2 linked regions of the Promicromonospora sp. Populi genome follow. The protein of the gene in region 1 interacts with the protein of each later gene in a pairwise test. Links are inferred from orthologs where the notes say so. Each region holds a gene or a part of one and is shown in the gene's direction. Other genes may lie near its edges. The genes, in order: dnaE and rplL.

Region 1 (8,570 bases):
GAACCCATGACCAAGATCTCGACCGCGACGAGAGCCGCGATCAAGCAAGAGTTCCCGAACCTGACGCGCGACGTGAAGAAGTTCCCCGTCCGTGACGGTGAAGAACCTTGGACCCCGCGTGAGGCGGAAGAGCTGGCCGCGCTGCTGCTCGACGACAAGGAGCGGCTGGAGCGAGAGCTGCTCATCGCCGACAAGGAGCTGTCCGAGCTGTTGCGCAGCTCGGGCGACGGCGCGGGCGACGACCCGGCCGACTACGGTTCGAGCGCACTGGAGCGCGAACAGGAGCTCACGCTCGTCAACAACATGCGTGACCTCCTGGACCAGACGAACCACGCCCTGGAGCGCATCCGGAAGGGCACGTACGCCACGTGCGAGGTCTCTGACCTGCCCATCGGCAAGGCGCGGCTCCAGGCGTTCCCCCGGGCCACGCTGTCCGTCGAGGCCAAGGCCCGCGAGGAGCGCCGCGGGGCCTGAGTGACCCCGCGCGGCGCTGGCGCCGCGCGGGATCCCGAACCGGATATCAACGCTGTGATGTCTGAGTTACGGGTATTCCTGGTGCATTGCCGCGGAGTTCGATCCTGGAATGTCGTTTTTGATTCCACTCCCACCATGTGCGCCGCATCACGTTCCGATTGACAGGGTCAATTTCACCCCGGATGCTCGTCGAGTTGAACCACACACGTGTGGTTCGGCGCTATTCTGACGGAGCTATTCTAGGGGGAAAACAATGATCCGAGGATTCCGTGCAACCTGTCGTGCCGGCGCTGCTGTGGCCATGACGGCCGGGCTGGTCGTCGCCGCGGCAACGGGTGCGAGCGCGTCGGTGCTGTCCGAGGGCGACTCGCCCGCAGAGCGCGTGATCAGCGCGACCGAGACCAGCGATGTGCTTGGCGGGATCGAGGGTGCGGTCGGCGTCGTCGGTGCCGACGGTGCGTTCGACGTGCTCGGTGCCACCACGGGTGCAGAGCTCCCCACGGAGGGCCTGGCGGTCCCCGAGGAGGTCGCCACGACCGGTGACGTCGTCTCTTACGACGAGGACGGCCAGTTCAACGTGCTGAACAACGTCTGTGTCGCTCCCTGGTACTGGGAGGGTCCGGGCAACGTCGGCAGCGTCGGCAACGTGACCGACTACAAGGCGTGCAACACCGGTGACACCGAGCTGGGTGGCGAGGGTTCGGTCAACATCGCCAACAACCTGTGCGTCGCCCCGTGGTACTGGGACGGCCCGCTCAACCTGTTCAGCAAGGCAAACGTGACCAAGTACGCGGCCTGCAACTGACGTTTACGTCAATTGACTCTCGCCGTGCGGTGACACGGCGGTAGTGCTGCGCCAGGTGAGGCCCTTTCCCGGATCAACGGGAAAGGGCCTCACTGCTTTGCGCTCCGCGCCATTATCGGCTTTTGATGCACATTCCGGCGAGCTTCGGGACGGCGCGGGCCTGGCACCCGCCCGCGGCATGGGACACTTTCGTTGATGTCTACTCCCGCTGAACCCTCCGCCGTGGCCGGCGACACGGAGCCCGCAGCCACGCCCCCGTCGTCGGGCAGCCGTGTGCTCATCGTCTGGACCGTCGCGCTCGCGGCCGTCGTCCTGGCCGCCGACCAGCTGACCAAGTGGTGGGCCGAGTCCGCCCTGGTCGAGAACGCCCAGACGATCCCGCTCGTAGGTGACCTGCTCGGGCTGCGCCTGATCTACAACCCGGGTGCCGCGCTGTCGATCGCCTCGGGCATGACCTGGCTCCTGACCATCGTCGTGGTCGTCGTTGTGGTGTTCATCATCCGGGCGATCGGCCGCATCGGGTCGCGGGGCTGGGCGGTCGCGCTCGGCCTGCTGCTCGGCGGCGCCGTCGGTAACCTGATCGACCGCCTGGCACGGGAGCCCGGGTTCGCCCGCGGCCACGTCGTGGACTTCATCGACTACGCGGGCTTCTTCGTCGGCAACGTGGCCGACATCGCCGTCGTCGCTGCCGCCGTGCTCATCGCGCTGCTGTCGCTGCGGGGGATCGGCCTCGACGGCAAGCGGCACACGGACGCTGAGCCTGATTCCGAGCCGGATGACCAACCGGATGCTGCGAAGGGCGACCCTGCCTGATGGCGCTGCGGACGCTGCCCGTCCCTGACGGGCTCGCGGGCGACCGGGTCGACGCCGCCCTGGCCCGCATGCTCGGCCTCTCGCGGACCCGTGCGGCGGAGCTCGCGGAGGCGGGCGCCGTGAGCCTCGACGGGCGCCAGGTGGGCAAGTCCGACCGTGTGGTGCCTGGCGGCTGGCTCGAGGTGGACCTCCCGGAGGAGCGCCCCGCCGTCGAGGTGGTGGCGGAGCCCGTGCCGGGCATGGGCATCGTGTACGACGACGACGACCTCGTGGTGATCGACAAGCCGGTCGGTGTAGCCGCGCACCCGTCGCCGGGCTGGACCGGTCCCACGGTCGTGGGGGCACTGGTCGCGGCGGGGTATCGCGTCTCCACGTCGGGCGCGGCGGAGCGGCAGGGCATCGTGCACCGGCTCGACGTCGGGACGTCCGGCCTGATGGTGGTCGCCAAGTCGGAGCTCGCCTATACGGGCCTCAAGCGCGCCTTCAAGGAGCGCACCGTCGACAAGATCTATCACGCGCTCGCGCAGGGCCACCCGGACCCGACGTCGGGCACCATCAACGCGCCCATCGGACGGCACCCCAGCTCGGACTGGAAGTTCGCGGTGACCGCGGACGGCAAACCGTCGGTGACGCACTACGAGACCCTTGAGATGCTGTCGGCGGCGTCGCTGATGGAGGTGCACCTGGAGACCGGTCGCACCCATCAGATCCGGGTGCACTTCGCGGCGCTGCGCCACCCGCTCGTCGGCGACCTGACCTATGGCGCGGACCCCGTGCTGGCCTCCAAGGTGGGGCTGACGCGGCAGTGGTTGCATGCCCACCGGCTCGGTTTTGAGCATCCGGTCACGGGGCGGCGGGTCGAGGTGGAGTCGGCGTATCCGGCCGATCTGGAGGCTGCGCTCGAGGTCGTGCGGGGCGCGTACAGGTGATGTGAGGTTCCGCTCGGCGTTCCTCCGAGCCGGGTGTCGGTGGGTCGATCTAGACTCGCCGCATGCCCTCCGCTGCCGCTGAGAAGTCCGCCGACTTCGTCCACCTCCACGTCCACACCGAGTACTCCATGCTGGACGGTGCGGCGCGGATCGGGGACCTGTTCGAGGAGGTCAACCGGCTCGGGCAGAAGGCGATCGCGACCACCGACCACGGCTACATCTTCGGTGCGTTCGACTTCTGGTCCAAGGCGAAGGCGGCCGGGGTCAAGCCGATCATCGGCGTCGAGGCGTACATCACGCCGGGCACGAGCCGGTTCGACCAGAAGCGCGTCCGGTTCGGCCAGCAGGGCCAGGAGGCGGACGACGTCTCGGCGCGCGGTGCCTACACCCACATGACGCTGCTGGCCCGCAACAACGAGGGCATGCACAACCTGTTCCGGGCGAGCTCGCTGGCCTCCCTCGAGGGGCAGATGGGCAAGTGGCCGCGCATGGACCGCGACCTGCTGGAGCGGTACAGCGCGGGGATGACGGCGACCTCGGGCTGCCCGTCGAGCGAGATCCAGACGCGGCTCCGGCTGGGCCAGTGGGACGAGGCGGTCCGGACCGCCGGCGAGCTGCAGGACATCTACGGCAAGGAGCACTTCTTCGTCGAGCTGATGGACCACGGGCTGGAGATCGAGACCCGGGTGACCAAGCAGCTTCTCGAGCTGAGCAAGACGATCGGCGCGCGGCTGGTCGCCACCAACGACCTGCACTACGTCCGCGAGGAGGACTCGGCCAGCCAGGAGGCCCTGCTCGCGATCAACTCGGGCTCCACGCTGGACGACCCGAACCGGTTCAAGTTCGACGGCACCGGCTACTACGTGAAGTCGGCCGCCGAGATGCGGAAGATCTTCAAGGAGCTGCCCGAGGCCTGCGACAACACCCTGCTCATCGCCGAGCAGTGCGACGTCTCGTTCGACACCTCGGCCAACTACATGCCGCGCTTCCCCGTCCCGGCGGGGGAGGACGAGACGAGCTGGTTCATCAAGGAGGTCGAGAAAGGCCTCCACTACCGGTACCCCGGCGGCATCCCGGCCGACGTTCGCGAGCGGGCCGACTACGAGGTCGGGGTCATCGTCCAGATGGGCTTCCCCGGTTACTTCCTCGTGGTCGCCGACTTCATCAACTGGGCCAAGGACAACGGGATCCGCGTCGGGCCGGGCCGTGGCTCCGGTGCCGGCTCCATGGCCGCATACGCGATGCGGATCACGGACCTCGACCCCATCCCGCACGGCCTGATCTTCGAACGGTTCCTCAACCCGGACCGGGTGTCCATGCCCGACTTCGACATCGACTTCGACGAGCGTCGGCGCGGGGAAGTCATCCGGTACGTCACGGAGAAGTACGGCGAGGACCGGGTCGCGCAGATCGTCACCTACGGGACCATCAAGGCCAAGCAGGCGCTGAAGGACTCCGCCCGCCTGCTCGGCATGCCGTACGCCATGGGGGAGAAGCTCACCAAGGCGATGCCGCCCGCGATCATGGGCAAGGACATCTCCCTGGGCGGCATCTTCGACCCCACTGACAAGCGGTACTCGGAGGCCGGCGAGTTCCGCCAGGTGCACGACACCGACCCCGAGGCGCAGCGCGTGGTCGAGCTCGCCCGGGGCATCGAGGGCCTGAAGCGGCAGTGGGGTGTGCACGCCGCCGGCGTCATCATGTCGAGCGACCCGCTGATCGACATCATCCCGATCATGCGCCGCCCGCAGGACGGCGCGGTCATCACGCAGTTCGACTACCCGACGTCCGAGGGCCTCGGCCTGATCAAGATGGACTTCCTCGGCCTGCGCAACCTCACGATCCTCGACGACGCGCTCGAGAACATCGTGAACAACGGCAAGCCGCCGCTCGACATCGAGGCGCTCGAGCTGACGGACACCGCCACGTACGAGCTCCTCGCGCGCGGCGACACGCTGGGTGTGTTCCAGCTCGACGGCGGACCCATGCGCTCGCTCCTGCGGCTCATGAAGCCCGACAACTTCGAGGACATCTCCGCCGTCCTCGCCCTGTACCGCCCGGGTCCGATGGGCGTGAACTCGCACACGAACTACGCCCTGCGCAAGAACAAGCAGCAGGAGATCACGCCGATCCACCAGCAGCTCGAAGAGCCGCTCGGGGAGATCCTGGACGGCACCTACGGCCTGATCGTCTACCAGGAGCAGGTGATGGCGGTCGCGCAGAAGGTCGCCGGCTACACGCTCGGCGAGGCCGACCTGCTGCGTCGGGCCATGGGCAAGAAGAAGCGCTCCGAGCTGGAGAAGCAGCAGGAGAAGTTCTTCGGCGGCATGACGGAGCGCGGCTTCTCGAAGGAGGCCCAGCAGACGCTGTGGAACGTCCTCGAGTCGTTCGCCGACTACGCCTTCAACAAGGCGCACACCGCCGCCTACGGGCTGGTGTCCTACTGGACCGGCTACCTCAAGGCGCACTACCGCACCGAGTACATGGCCGCGCTGCTGACGAGCGTCAAGGACGACAAGGACAAGTCGGCCCTGTACCTCAACGAGTGCCGTCGTATGGGCATCACGGTGCTCCCGCCGGACGTCAACGAGTCGCTGGCGAACTTCGCTGCCGTCGGCAAGGACATCCGGTTCGGCCTCACGGCGATCCGGAACGTCGGCGCCAACGTGGTGGTCGCGATCATCGCCGCCCGGGAGGAGAAGGGCGCGTTCACGTCCTTCCAGGACTTCCTCGACAAGGTGCCCGCCGTGGTCTGCAACAAGCGCACCATCGAGTCCCTGATCAAGGCCGGTGCGTTCGACTCGCTGGGGCACACTCGGCGCTCGCTGCTGGTCGTCCACGAGCAGGCGGTGGACTCCGTGATCAGCGTGAAGCGCAAGGAGGCCGAGGGGCAGTTCGACCTGTTCGCCGACTTCGGTGGTGCGGACGAGGACGAGGCGGGCATGGGCTTCTCCGTGGACATCCCGGACCTGCCCGACTGGGAGAAGAAGCAGAAGCTCCAGTTCGAGCGCGAGATGCTCGGCCTGTACGTGAGCGACCACCCGCTGTCCGGCCTGGAGCACGTGCTGCAGCGGGCCGCCGACACGTCGATAGCCGCCCTGATGGCTGACGAGTCCCGCCCCGACGGCTCGACGGTGGCCGTGGCCGGCCTGCTCACCTCGGTGCAGCGCAAGATGAGCAAGAACGGCAACCCGTGGGCGGCCGTGACGGTCGAGGACCTGGAGGGCGCCGTCGAGGTCATGTTCTTCGGTGAGACCTACCTCGCGTACTCGACGATGCTCGCCGAGGACCAGGTGGTGGTGCTGCGGGGCAGGGTGCGGCGCCGCGACGACACCATGCAGCTGCAGGCCATGGAGGTGGCCCTGCCGGACATCACGGTGGGCTCCGACTCCCCGCTGGCCGTGACCGTGCCGCACACCCGGGCGATCGAGGCGACCATGGTGCGCCTGCGGGAGGTGCTGGCCACGCACCCAGGGTCGGCGGAGGTCCACGTCGCTGTGGCCGAGCCCGGCAAGCGGACGGTGGTGAGGGCCGCGGACAGCCTGCGCGTGGAGAAGTCGCCGGCGCTGTTCGGCGACCTCAAGGCGCTCCTGGGGCAGGGCTGCCTGTCGTGACCGAGGTTGGAGGTGCTGGGTCCGGGCCGGCGGCCGAGACCGATCGCTACCGGGAGGGCGACCATGAGCGCTTCTCCCTCGTGCCGGCCGCGTACCTGTTCCTCCGGCGCGAGGGCCAGGTGCTGCTCCAGCTACGGCAGGGCACCGGCTATCGCGACGGGTACTGGGCCTGCGCGGCCGCCGGTCACGTCGAGGAGGGCGAGTCGGTGCTCGACGCTGCGGTGCGCGAGGCCCACGAGGAGCTCGGCGTGGTCGTGGCACGTGACGACATCCGGCCGCTGACGGTCCTGCACCGCGGCGAACCGGGCGGGCCCGCCGTCGAGCAGCGTGTCGACTTCATGTTCGAGGTCACCCGCTGGACGGGGACGCCGTCGATCCAGGAGCCCGAGAAGGCCGCCGACCTGGCCTGGTTCCCGTTCGTCGCGCTCCCGGAACCGCTGGTGCCGCACGAGGCGGCAGTGCTGCGCGCGATGCACGACGGCGGGCGCCACGGCACCGAGATGCCGCGCGTCCTGACGTTCGGGTTCTGACCCTCGAACGCGCTGGCCCCTCGGGCGCGCCCACCGCGACCAGGCTGGCCCCGCCATGGCCCGCCCCCAACACGACAGCGGCGCCAACACGACAGCGGCGCCGCCCCACTCGGGAGCGGCGCCGCTGTTGTCAGGCGGTCAGTGCGTCACAGGTTCTTGCACTGGCCGAGCTCCCTCCCGCGGGTCGTGTTGGGCGACCCGTTGTTGGTGGGCGCCGGGTCGTTGCTGAGGCAGGTGAGCACCCCGGTGATCCGGTTGCCCCCGATCACCGGACCCTCCGACCGGGTCACGGTGACCGGTCCGGTGATCTGGTTGCCGGCGCAGTCCGCCGCCGGGTCACCGATCGTGACCCCCGAGCTCCGGTTCACGGTCAGAGTGCCGGTGATGCGTGTGTCGCACACCCGGACCTCTGTCGCGTCGGTTGCCCGGACCAGGGCCGTGATCCGCGAGTCGGTCACGCGTAGCCCCGCGCCGTCGGACACGGTGACCTGGCCCACCACGGTGGCGCCGTCGATGCACGTGGTGCCTTCATCGACGGTGATCCGGCCGTTCTGCCGGCCGGTCAGCACCTCGTCACACGGGGCCAGGCCCGTCACGGCGACGTCGGCCGACGTGACCGCGGGCGCGTCGAACGGGTCATCCGTGACGTGCTCGGCGGAGTTGGTGTACGTGCCGGTGATGGCATCCGGATCCACCGTGACCTCGTACGACAGCTCGGCCGGCTCGAAGCTCGGGGGCACGTAGTCGAGGCAGATGCTGCCGCCCTCGGTCAGGGTGAGTGACGGGTCGCCCGCGTTCACGACGGCGGTGCCGGCCGTGCCCACGAGGTTTTCGATCCCGACGGTGGCCACCTCCGGCAGCGCCCCGAGGTCGCCGTACTCGAACGTGATCTCCGGCCGGTTGTCGGCCACCGAGTTGTAGACCCAGGCCTGGAACGTGCCTACGGAGTTGGACAGGTCGGTCGGGTCACCGCCGAAGACGAACGGGTCGTCCCACTGGATCACCGCCACCTGGCCGCCAGAGGTGGCCAGCCGCACGCCGCGGTTGTTCGCCAGCGAAAGCTCCAGGTCGGACCAGAGCGGGGCGATGACGCCGTTCGGCACCTCCACGTTGGGCACCTCCTGCGGGGTCCACGGCTCGCCGGCGTAGCCACCGGCGATGGTGATCAGACCGTCGTCGGACACGGTGAGGTTCGGCGACTGGTCCGCGTAGTGCGGGAACGGGCCGATGTTCGCGAACGCGTTGATGGCGGCACTGTCGCCATCGAGCGGGCTGAAGCCGATACCGACCGAACCCAGGTCGAGGAACCCGGCCCAGGCCGCGCACTGCGGATCATCCGCAGGCGTAGACGCCTCGTAGGCGCCTACCGCGCCCACCTGCGTGGGCATGTCGACCTCCCACGTGA
Region 2 (7,362 bases), 4.0 Mb from region 1 along the record:
TCCACTTCTCGGGCGTGCAGAGGTTCTGTATGGCGTCGGCTTGGTGGACGAGGCGGAAGCGTTGCTAGACGAGGCGATCCCGCAGCTACTGAAGGCGGGACGGCGTATCGATCGGGCAATCGCGGAGTATGTCCGGGCTCGATGTCTTCTCGCGCTCCTCCGTTTCGAGGAGGCGGCGGGTTTCGCGGCTCGGGCGCGTACCCACTTCATAGCCGTGGGCTACGAACAATGGGCTGTGCTTGCACGCGTGCTTGAGTTAGAGGCTGCCTTGGCCCCGGCCCGACGTAGTGCAAGGGCGCTGTCGAGCAGTGCTATCCGTCGCCGTGCCTCGCAGGCGCTTGCTGCTGCCAAAGAAGGCGATGCTGCCGGACCGGTCCTGGGGCAGCACCCCGGCCACGCCGCACGGTTGGTCGCGGCACAGTGGCTCATGCTCCAGGGCGACCTCGGTGCGGCTCGCAATGCGCTGGCTGAACTTCCCCGTGGCCTTACCAGCGCTCCGTTGACCATGCGGATCCAGCACTACACGGCTCGGGCCGAGCTTGCGTTTGCGGCGGGCGATCGCGACAAAGGGCTCCGAGCGGTCCGTTCGGGCCTGGGCCTGCTTGCCGACCATCGCAGCAGGTTCGGCTCCGTCGAGTCGGTCACCGCCGCTGCCACGCACGGCGTCGACCTAACCCGCATCGATGTCGAGGCTGCTGCCCGCACGGGTAGGTCGGCTGCCCTATTCGACGCGTTGGAGCGCGGCCGTGCCACGTTCGCGGGCACGGGCCGAGTCACGCCGCCAAACGACCCGGAGGCGGCAGCGCTCCTCACAGAGGCGCGTGGGTTGCTGGCAAAGGCCCGCGAACTGGGAGCTGCCGAAGCCAAGGAGCGTGAGCGGCTCACTCGCCGCGCTCATCGGATCCAGAATGAGGTCCGGGAGCGCTCATGGCAGCACGCGGGCAACGCGGGCGCTGTCCAGCGCTCGGTGACGGCTCGCGAGCTCCGGCGTGTCCTCGCCGAGCGGCACGACGACACCAACGTGGTTGCGAACTTCTCAGTCATCGACGGCGCACTGCGCTGCGTCCGCATTGACGCTCACGGCGTGACCACCATCGACTTCGGCCCCGCCGAAGAGGTGACCGAGCGCGTCCGCCGCCTCAGCGCCGACTTCGCCATGGCCGCCAACGACCTCATCCCGGTACCCCTGCGTGCCGCAGCCAACACGTCGCTGGAACGCAACCTCAAGGTTCTCGACGGCATCCTGCTCGCCCCGCTCCGCGCCCACGGCGACCTGTACGTCGTCGCCCGCGAGCCCCTGCTCAGCGTCCCCTGGAGCGCCCTCCCGTCCCGCAGCGGTCTGCGCACAGCGGTCAACTCGTACGTCGCCCGCGGCCGTACCCACGCGCGGCCGAGCGGCAAGCGCCGCCTCCTCGCGGCCGCGGGCCCCGGGGTGGACCACGGCACTGACGAGGCGCACGCCGTCGGCCGGCAGTGGGCTGGCGCCACCGTGCTGACCGGGGACCACGCCGTCACCGAGCACGTCCGCAAGGCCCTCGCCACGCATGACGTCGTGCACCTCGCCACCCACGGCCAGCACGACGCCGACAACCCGCTGTTCGCGAGCATCGACCTCGCGGACGGCCCGCTGTTCGCCCACGAGCTCGACGGCACACCCTTGCCGGGCTCGGTGGTGATCCTGTCGTCGTGCGAGGTGGGCGGTTCCACTCAGGTGCTCGGCGGTGAGGTGCTCGGCCTGACGTCGGTGCTCCTGCGCCTGGGCGCCCGCGCGGTCATCGCGTCCGTCGCCAAGCTCTCTGACGAGCTCGCCGCCCGCGTCATGCCCCGCCTGCACGCCCACCTGCGTGACACCGACGACCCGGAGGCGGCGCTCGCGGCCGCCCTCAAGGATGTGGCCGTGCCGGTGCCGCTGGTCTGCTTCAGCTCGGTCGAGGGCCTCACCCCCGGGTGATTCGCCGTCGAGCCTGCGGCCTGTTGCTCGGTTCGAGGCTCCGACCTGCAACGTTGCGTCACGAGTGACATGAGGTTGCGTCACCCAGTGACATAAGGCACTTCACCCCGCTATCGTGGCCCGCCCGATGCCCACCAGGTCACCGGGGAACCAAGGGGGCAGCATGTGGCCGGAACTCGAGGCGGAGCTGCTTGCCGCCCGGGATCTGAGCTCGCGGTCCCGGCCCGGCGACGCCCTGCCCCGGTTCCGGGAGGTCTTCGACCGGCTCAGTGGCGTGGACCCCGATGGCCTCGGGCCCGCGGACCACGAGCGCTGGGTCGAGGGTCTGGTGCGCTCCCTGGCGGGGGAGGCGGTCGCCGCCCAGGCGGTGGGGGACGCGCCGGACAAGCCGCTCGCCCTGCTCGACGACGCCGCCAGACGCGCCGGCGCGGCGCCGCCGTCGGCCCGCGCGCGCCTGGCCGCCGTCGTCGAGGGGACGCGCGGGCTGCTCCTGCAGCGCGCCGGCCGGCTGGCCGAAGCCCTGGCCACCCTCGACCGCGCGCTCTCCGATCCCGCGATCCTTCCCGCGCGCGACCTGGCGACGGCCCTGCTCAACCGAGGCGCCACCGCCATCGAGCTCGGCCGGCTGGACGCTGCGCTGCGCGACTTCGACGCCTGCCACGAGCAGGCGATGCGCGCCGGACTGTCCACCATCGCGTCCCTGGCGCTGCACAACACGGGGTTCGTGCGGTACGCGCTCGGCGACCTGCCGGGCGCGTTGCAGGCGATGGCCGCGGCCCGCGCCGTCGACCCGGAGCGTGCCGACGGCCTGCTCGACATCGGCCGCGGCGCCGTCCTCTACGAGGCGGGCCTCGTCGAGGACGCCGAGCAGGTCCTCACCCAGGCGATCTCCCGCATGGTGGTCCCGGGCCGCGCGCAGCACCGGGCGGAGGCCGAGTACTTCCGTGCCCGCTGCCTGATGGCACTCCACCGGTGGGACGAGGCCCGCCTGAGCGCGGCCTTCGCGCGGCGGTACTACGCCGGCGTCGGCCATCCGCAGCGGGCAGCGGTAGCCCGGGTCGCGGAGCTGGAGGCCATCCTGCTGCCGATCCGGCGCGGCGAGGTACCCGTGCCCGACGACGCGCGCCGCCGCGCCGAGCAGGCCCTCGAAGCGGCCGAGGCGGGCGACGAGGTGGACCCGCTGCTCGGGCAGTACCCGGGCCTGTCCGCGCGATTCGTCGCCGCCCACTGGTACCTCCTGGTCGACGACGTCGCTGCCGCCCGCGCCGTGCTCGACAGCATCCCGGACGGTTTGGCCGACGCCCCGCTGACCACCCGGATCCAGCAACAGACCGTCCTCGCGCAGATCGGGTTCGCGTCGGGAGACCGGGACGCCGGCGTAGCGGCCGTGCGCACCGGCCTCGGGCTGCTGGCCGACCGCAGGATGGGCCTCGGCTCGGTCGAGTCCGTCACCGCCGCCGCGGCCCACGGCGTCGACCTGCAACGGGCCGACGTCGAGGCCGCCCTCCGGATCGACAACCCCGGTGCACTGTTCGAGGCGCTCGAACGGGGCCGCGCCACGTTCGCCGGCGGAGGATGGGCCGCCACACCCGACGACCCGGCCGTGGGAGCGCTCCTCACGGAGGCCCGCGGCCTCGTCGTGCGAGCGCGCGCCCTCACCGACCAGGAGAGCACGGAAGAACGTGAGCACCTGTTCGGCCGTTCCCGCAGGCTCCTGGCGACGGCCCGCGAACGAGCCTGGCACCGCGCGGGCGACGCGGCGGCAACCGAGGAACGCGCCGCCACCGCCGGTGAGGTCCGCGGCCTGCTCACCGCCCGCGACGACGGCGCGGTGGTCGCCAACTTCCTGGTGGTCGACGGCGTCCTGCGGTGCGTCCGGCTGGACGCGCACGGCGCGCGCACCCTGGAGCTCGGGCCTGCGGCCGAGGTCGCCGAGCTCGTGCTGCGCGCCCGCGCCGACTTCGGGGTGTGCGCCAACGACCTCGTGCCCGCCCCGCTGCGCGACGTCGCCCGGCGCTCCCTGAACCGCAACCTCGTCGCACTCGACCGGATCCTCGTCGTCCCGCTCGCGGCCGACGGCCCGGTCTATGTAGTGGGCCGGGACCCGCTGGTCGGCGTCCCGTGGACCGCGCTCCCGTCCCGACGCGGCCGCCGCACGACCATGCGTGCCTACGTGGCGCGCGGGCGGGCGCACCCCAGGCCCGGGAAGAAGCACCGGCTGCTGGCCGCGCACGGGCCCGGCGTGACGCTCGGCGCGAACGAGGTCCAGGCAGTGGGGGAGAAGTGGCCCGGTGCCACGGTCCTCACGGGTCTGGGCGCGACCACGGCGGCCGTGCGCGCGACGCTCGCGACCCACGACGTCGTGCACCTGGCCACCCACGGCCGGCACGACGCCGACAACCCGCTCTTCGCCTTCGTCGACCTGGCCGACGGCCCGCTGTACGCCCACGAGCTCGACGGCATCCGACTGCCGGGATCCGTCATCATCCTGTCGGCGTGCGAGGTGGGCGGCTCCTCCCAGGTGGTCGGCGGCGAGGTGCTCGGCCTGTCGTCGGTCCTCCTGCGGCTTGGCGCCCGCGCCGTCGTCGCGGCCGTCGCCCCGCTGTCCGACGCCGTCGCCGCCCGCGTGATGCCAGGGTTCCACGCCCACCTGCGCGCCTGGGACGACCCCGAGGCCGCCCTCGCGGCGGCGCTCGCGGACGAGCCGGAGCCGGTGCCGCTGGTCTGCTTCGGTTCCCTGGAGGGCCTGCCGCTCTGACACGGACAGGGACCCGTGCGCCGCGTGCGCCGTCGGGCAGCCTGTGGCGCGTGCCACCACCCGCTGGTTCGGCGCCACCCCGGGGATCGTGTAACCTACTCAGGTAACCCAAGACCGCCGGTTGTCCGACGCTGCCCGCTCGCAAGAGCATTGCTTGTAAAGAGCACAGGGTGGAAGAGGACCGAAGTCCCGCTGAGAGCGGGGGCCTGCGCAGGTGACGAACTCGAGTGCGGTCCTGCCGCGCGAACCGAGCCCCGTGCACCTGCGCCGGGGCTCTTTTTCTCGTTCCGGGACCTGCCCGGGGCTCACGCCCCAGGGGACGGTGGTACCACCACCGGAAGGATTGCCATGGCGAGGCCGGAGAAGGCAGCCGCTGTAGCGGAGATCGCGGACAAGTTCCGTGACTCCAGCGCAGCCGTGCTGACCGAGTACCGCGGGCTCACCGTCGCGCAGCTCAAGGAGCTGCGTCGGTCGCTCAGCGGCAACGCAACCTACGCCGTGGTGAAGAACACGCTGACGGGGATCGCGGCCAAGGAGGCCGGTGTCGAGGGTCTCGACGCCGACCTGAAGGGCCCGTCCGCCATCGCATTCGTGACCGGGGACCCGGTCGAGGCTGCGAAGGGTCTGCGTGACTTTGCCAAGGCGAACCCTGCTCTGGTCATCAAGGGTGGCGTGCTCGACGGCCGCCCGATGTCCGTCGCAGAGATCACGAAGCTCGCGGACCTCGAGTCCCGCGAGGTTCTGCTGGCCAAGGTGGCCGGCGGTCTGAAGGCCACGCTGACGCGTGCCGCATACGCCTTCAGCGCCAAGCCTGCCCAGGTCGCCCGCGTTATCGATGCCCTGCGTCAGAAGCAGGAATCGGAGGGCGCGGCCGCCTGATTGGCGGCTCGCGCTAGAACAACACCCCCTGCTTCTCGCGGGCCGGCATCGGCCTGCGAAGCGCCTACTGAAAGGAACGCCATCATGGCGAAGCTCAGCACCGACGAGCTCCTGTCCGCCTTCGAGGAGCTCACCCTTCTCGAGCTTTCCGACTTCGTGAAGGCCTTCGAGGACAAGTTCGACGTCACCGCCGCCGCCCCGGCCGCCGTTGCCGTTGCCGGCCCGGCCGCCGCCGCCGAGGTCGTCGAGGAGAAGACGGAGTTCGACGTCATCCTCGAGGCCGCTGGTGACAAGAAGATCCAGGTCATCAAGGAGGTGCGCGCGCTCACGTCCCTCGGTCTCAAGGAGGCCAAGGACCTGGTCGACGGCGCACCCAAGCCGGTTCTGGAGGCCGCCGACAAGGAGGCCGCCGAGAAGGCCAAGGCTGCCCTCGAGGCCGCCGGCGCCACCGTCACCCTCAAGTGACTCTTGGTCTGACCGCCTTCGGGCTGGCGTGACGGCGGCCCGGGTTCGTCCCGGGCGCCGTCCGCCGACCACAGAGGCCCGCACCCTTGAAGGGTGCGGGCCTCTCGTGTCTCTCCAGCTCAGTCGTTGCGCCGCGACGGTGCGGATACGCAACGATTCGAGGAGTATTGCAGTCTCGACGTGCAAGGACTAGGGCGACTGGACATACTAGAACCAGATAGGTATGCTAGCGCTTTGCGCCCGCGTGTGCCCTCGTCGCCTCCCCCTGCTTCCCGTAAGTCCTGGTTGCATCCCTGCTTGTGGGATGCCCTCCGGAGACCGGTGAAGTCCGGCAGAGCTTCCTGCAGCACCGCAGAGCGTACAGCGTTCACCCGAACTGCAGGGAAGGACCCCTCTTGGCTGCCTCGCGCACCCCTTCAGCTCCGTCCGCCGAAGCCATTGCGAACCGTACCGCTTCCCGTCGCGTTTCCTTCGCAAAGATCTATGAGCCACTCGAGGTCCCTGACCTGCTTGGCCTGCAGACCGAAAGCTTCGACTGGCTCCTTGGTAACCCAGCCTGGCAGGCCAGGGTAGAAATTGCCAAGACGGCTGGCCGTAATGATGTCCCGGAAACTTCCGGCCTGGAGGAGATCTTCGAGGAGATCTCCCCGATCGAGGACTTCGGGTCCTCGATGTCTCTCTCCTTCTCGAACCACCGCTTCGAGCCGCCGAAGTACACGGCGGACGAGTGCAAGGAGAAGGACTTCACCTACGCGGCTCCGCTGTTCGTCACCGCGGAGTTCGTCAACTACACCACCGGTGAGATCAAGAGCCAGACGGTCTTCATGGGCGACTTCCCGCTCATGACTGCACGCGGCACCTTCATCATCAACGGCACCGAGCGTGTCGTCGTCTCCCAGCTGGTGCGTTCGCCGGGCGTCTACTTCGAGCGCACGCCGGACAAGACCAGCGACAAGGACGTCTTCTCCGCGAAGATCATCCCGTCGCGTGGCGCCTGGCTGGAGTTCGAGATCGACAAGCGCGACGCCGTCGGCGTCCGCGTCGACCGCAAGCGCAAGCAGTCCGTCACCGTGCTGCTCAAGGCGCTCGGCATGAGCGAGGCGGAGATCCGCGAGGAGTTCGCCGAGTTCCCGTCGGTGCTCGACACGCTGGAGAAGGACCACGTCCACACCGAGGACGAGGCCCTCGTGGACCTGTACCGCAAGATCCGCCCGGGTGAGCCGCCCACGGTCGAGGCCGGTCGCGCGCTGCTCGAGAACTTCTACTTCAACCCGAAGCGCTACGACCTCGCGAAGGTCGGCCGCTACAA

What was found.
Region 2: the proteins of dnaE (region 1) and rplL interact in binary tests that used the Escherichia coli proteins (3 or more experiments, as listed by UniProt). The link is inferred for Promicromonospora sp. Populi from one-to-one orthologs.

Annotation. Positions count from the first base shown.
Region 1 is NZ_CP163528.1:373,670-382,239, forward strand. The notes cover bases 2,782-6,835. They hold dnaE (DNA polymerase III subunit alpha), read left to right. Parts: upstream 2,782-3,083; coding sequence 3,084-6,635; downstream 6,636-6,835. Other genes in these bases: AB1046_RS01630 (RluA family pseudouridine synthase), read left to right, coding at 2,782-3,021; AB1046_RS01640 (NUDIX domain-containing protein), read left to right, coding at 6,632-6,835. In the rest of the region: AB1046_RS01615 (TraR/DksA family transcriptional regulator), read left to right, coding at 7-474; AB1046_RS01620 (hypothetical protein), read left to right, coding at 776-1,279; AB1046_RS01625 (signal peptidase II), read left to right, coding at 1,475-2,092; more of AB1046_RS01630, read left to right, coding at 2,092-2,781; more of AB1046_RS01640, read left to right, coding at 6,836-7,165; AB1046_RS01645 (S8 family serine peptidase), read right to left, coding at 7,312-8,570. UniProt on the Escherichia coli protein: DNA polymerase III is a complex, multichain enzyme responsible for most of the replicative synthesis in bacteria. This DNA polymerase also exhibits 3' to 5' exonuclease activity. The alpha chain is the DNA polymerase catalytic subunit.
Region 2 is NZ_CP163528.1:4,363,799-4,371,160, forward strand. What follows is about bases 4,517-7,362. They hold rplL (50S ribosomal protein L7/L12), read left to right. Parts: upstream 4,517-5,672; coding sequence 5,673-6,053; downstream 6,054-7,362. Other genes in these bases: AB1046_RS19765 (CHAT domain-containing protein), read left to right, coding at 4,517-4,709; rplJ (50S ribosomal protein L10), read left to right, coding at 5,058-5,588; rpoB (DNA-directed RNA polymerase subunit beta), read left to right, coding at 6,449-7,362. Also shown: AB1046_RS19760 (CHAT domain-containing protein), read left to right, coding at 1-1,951; more of AB1046_RS19765, read left to right, coding at 2,115-4,516. UniProt on the Escherichia coli protein: The binding site for several of the GTPase factors involved in protein synthesis (IF-2, EF-Tu, EF-G and RF3). Is thus essential for accurate translation.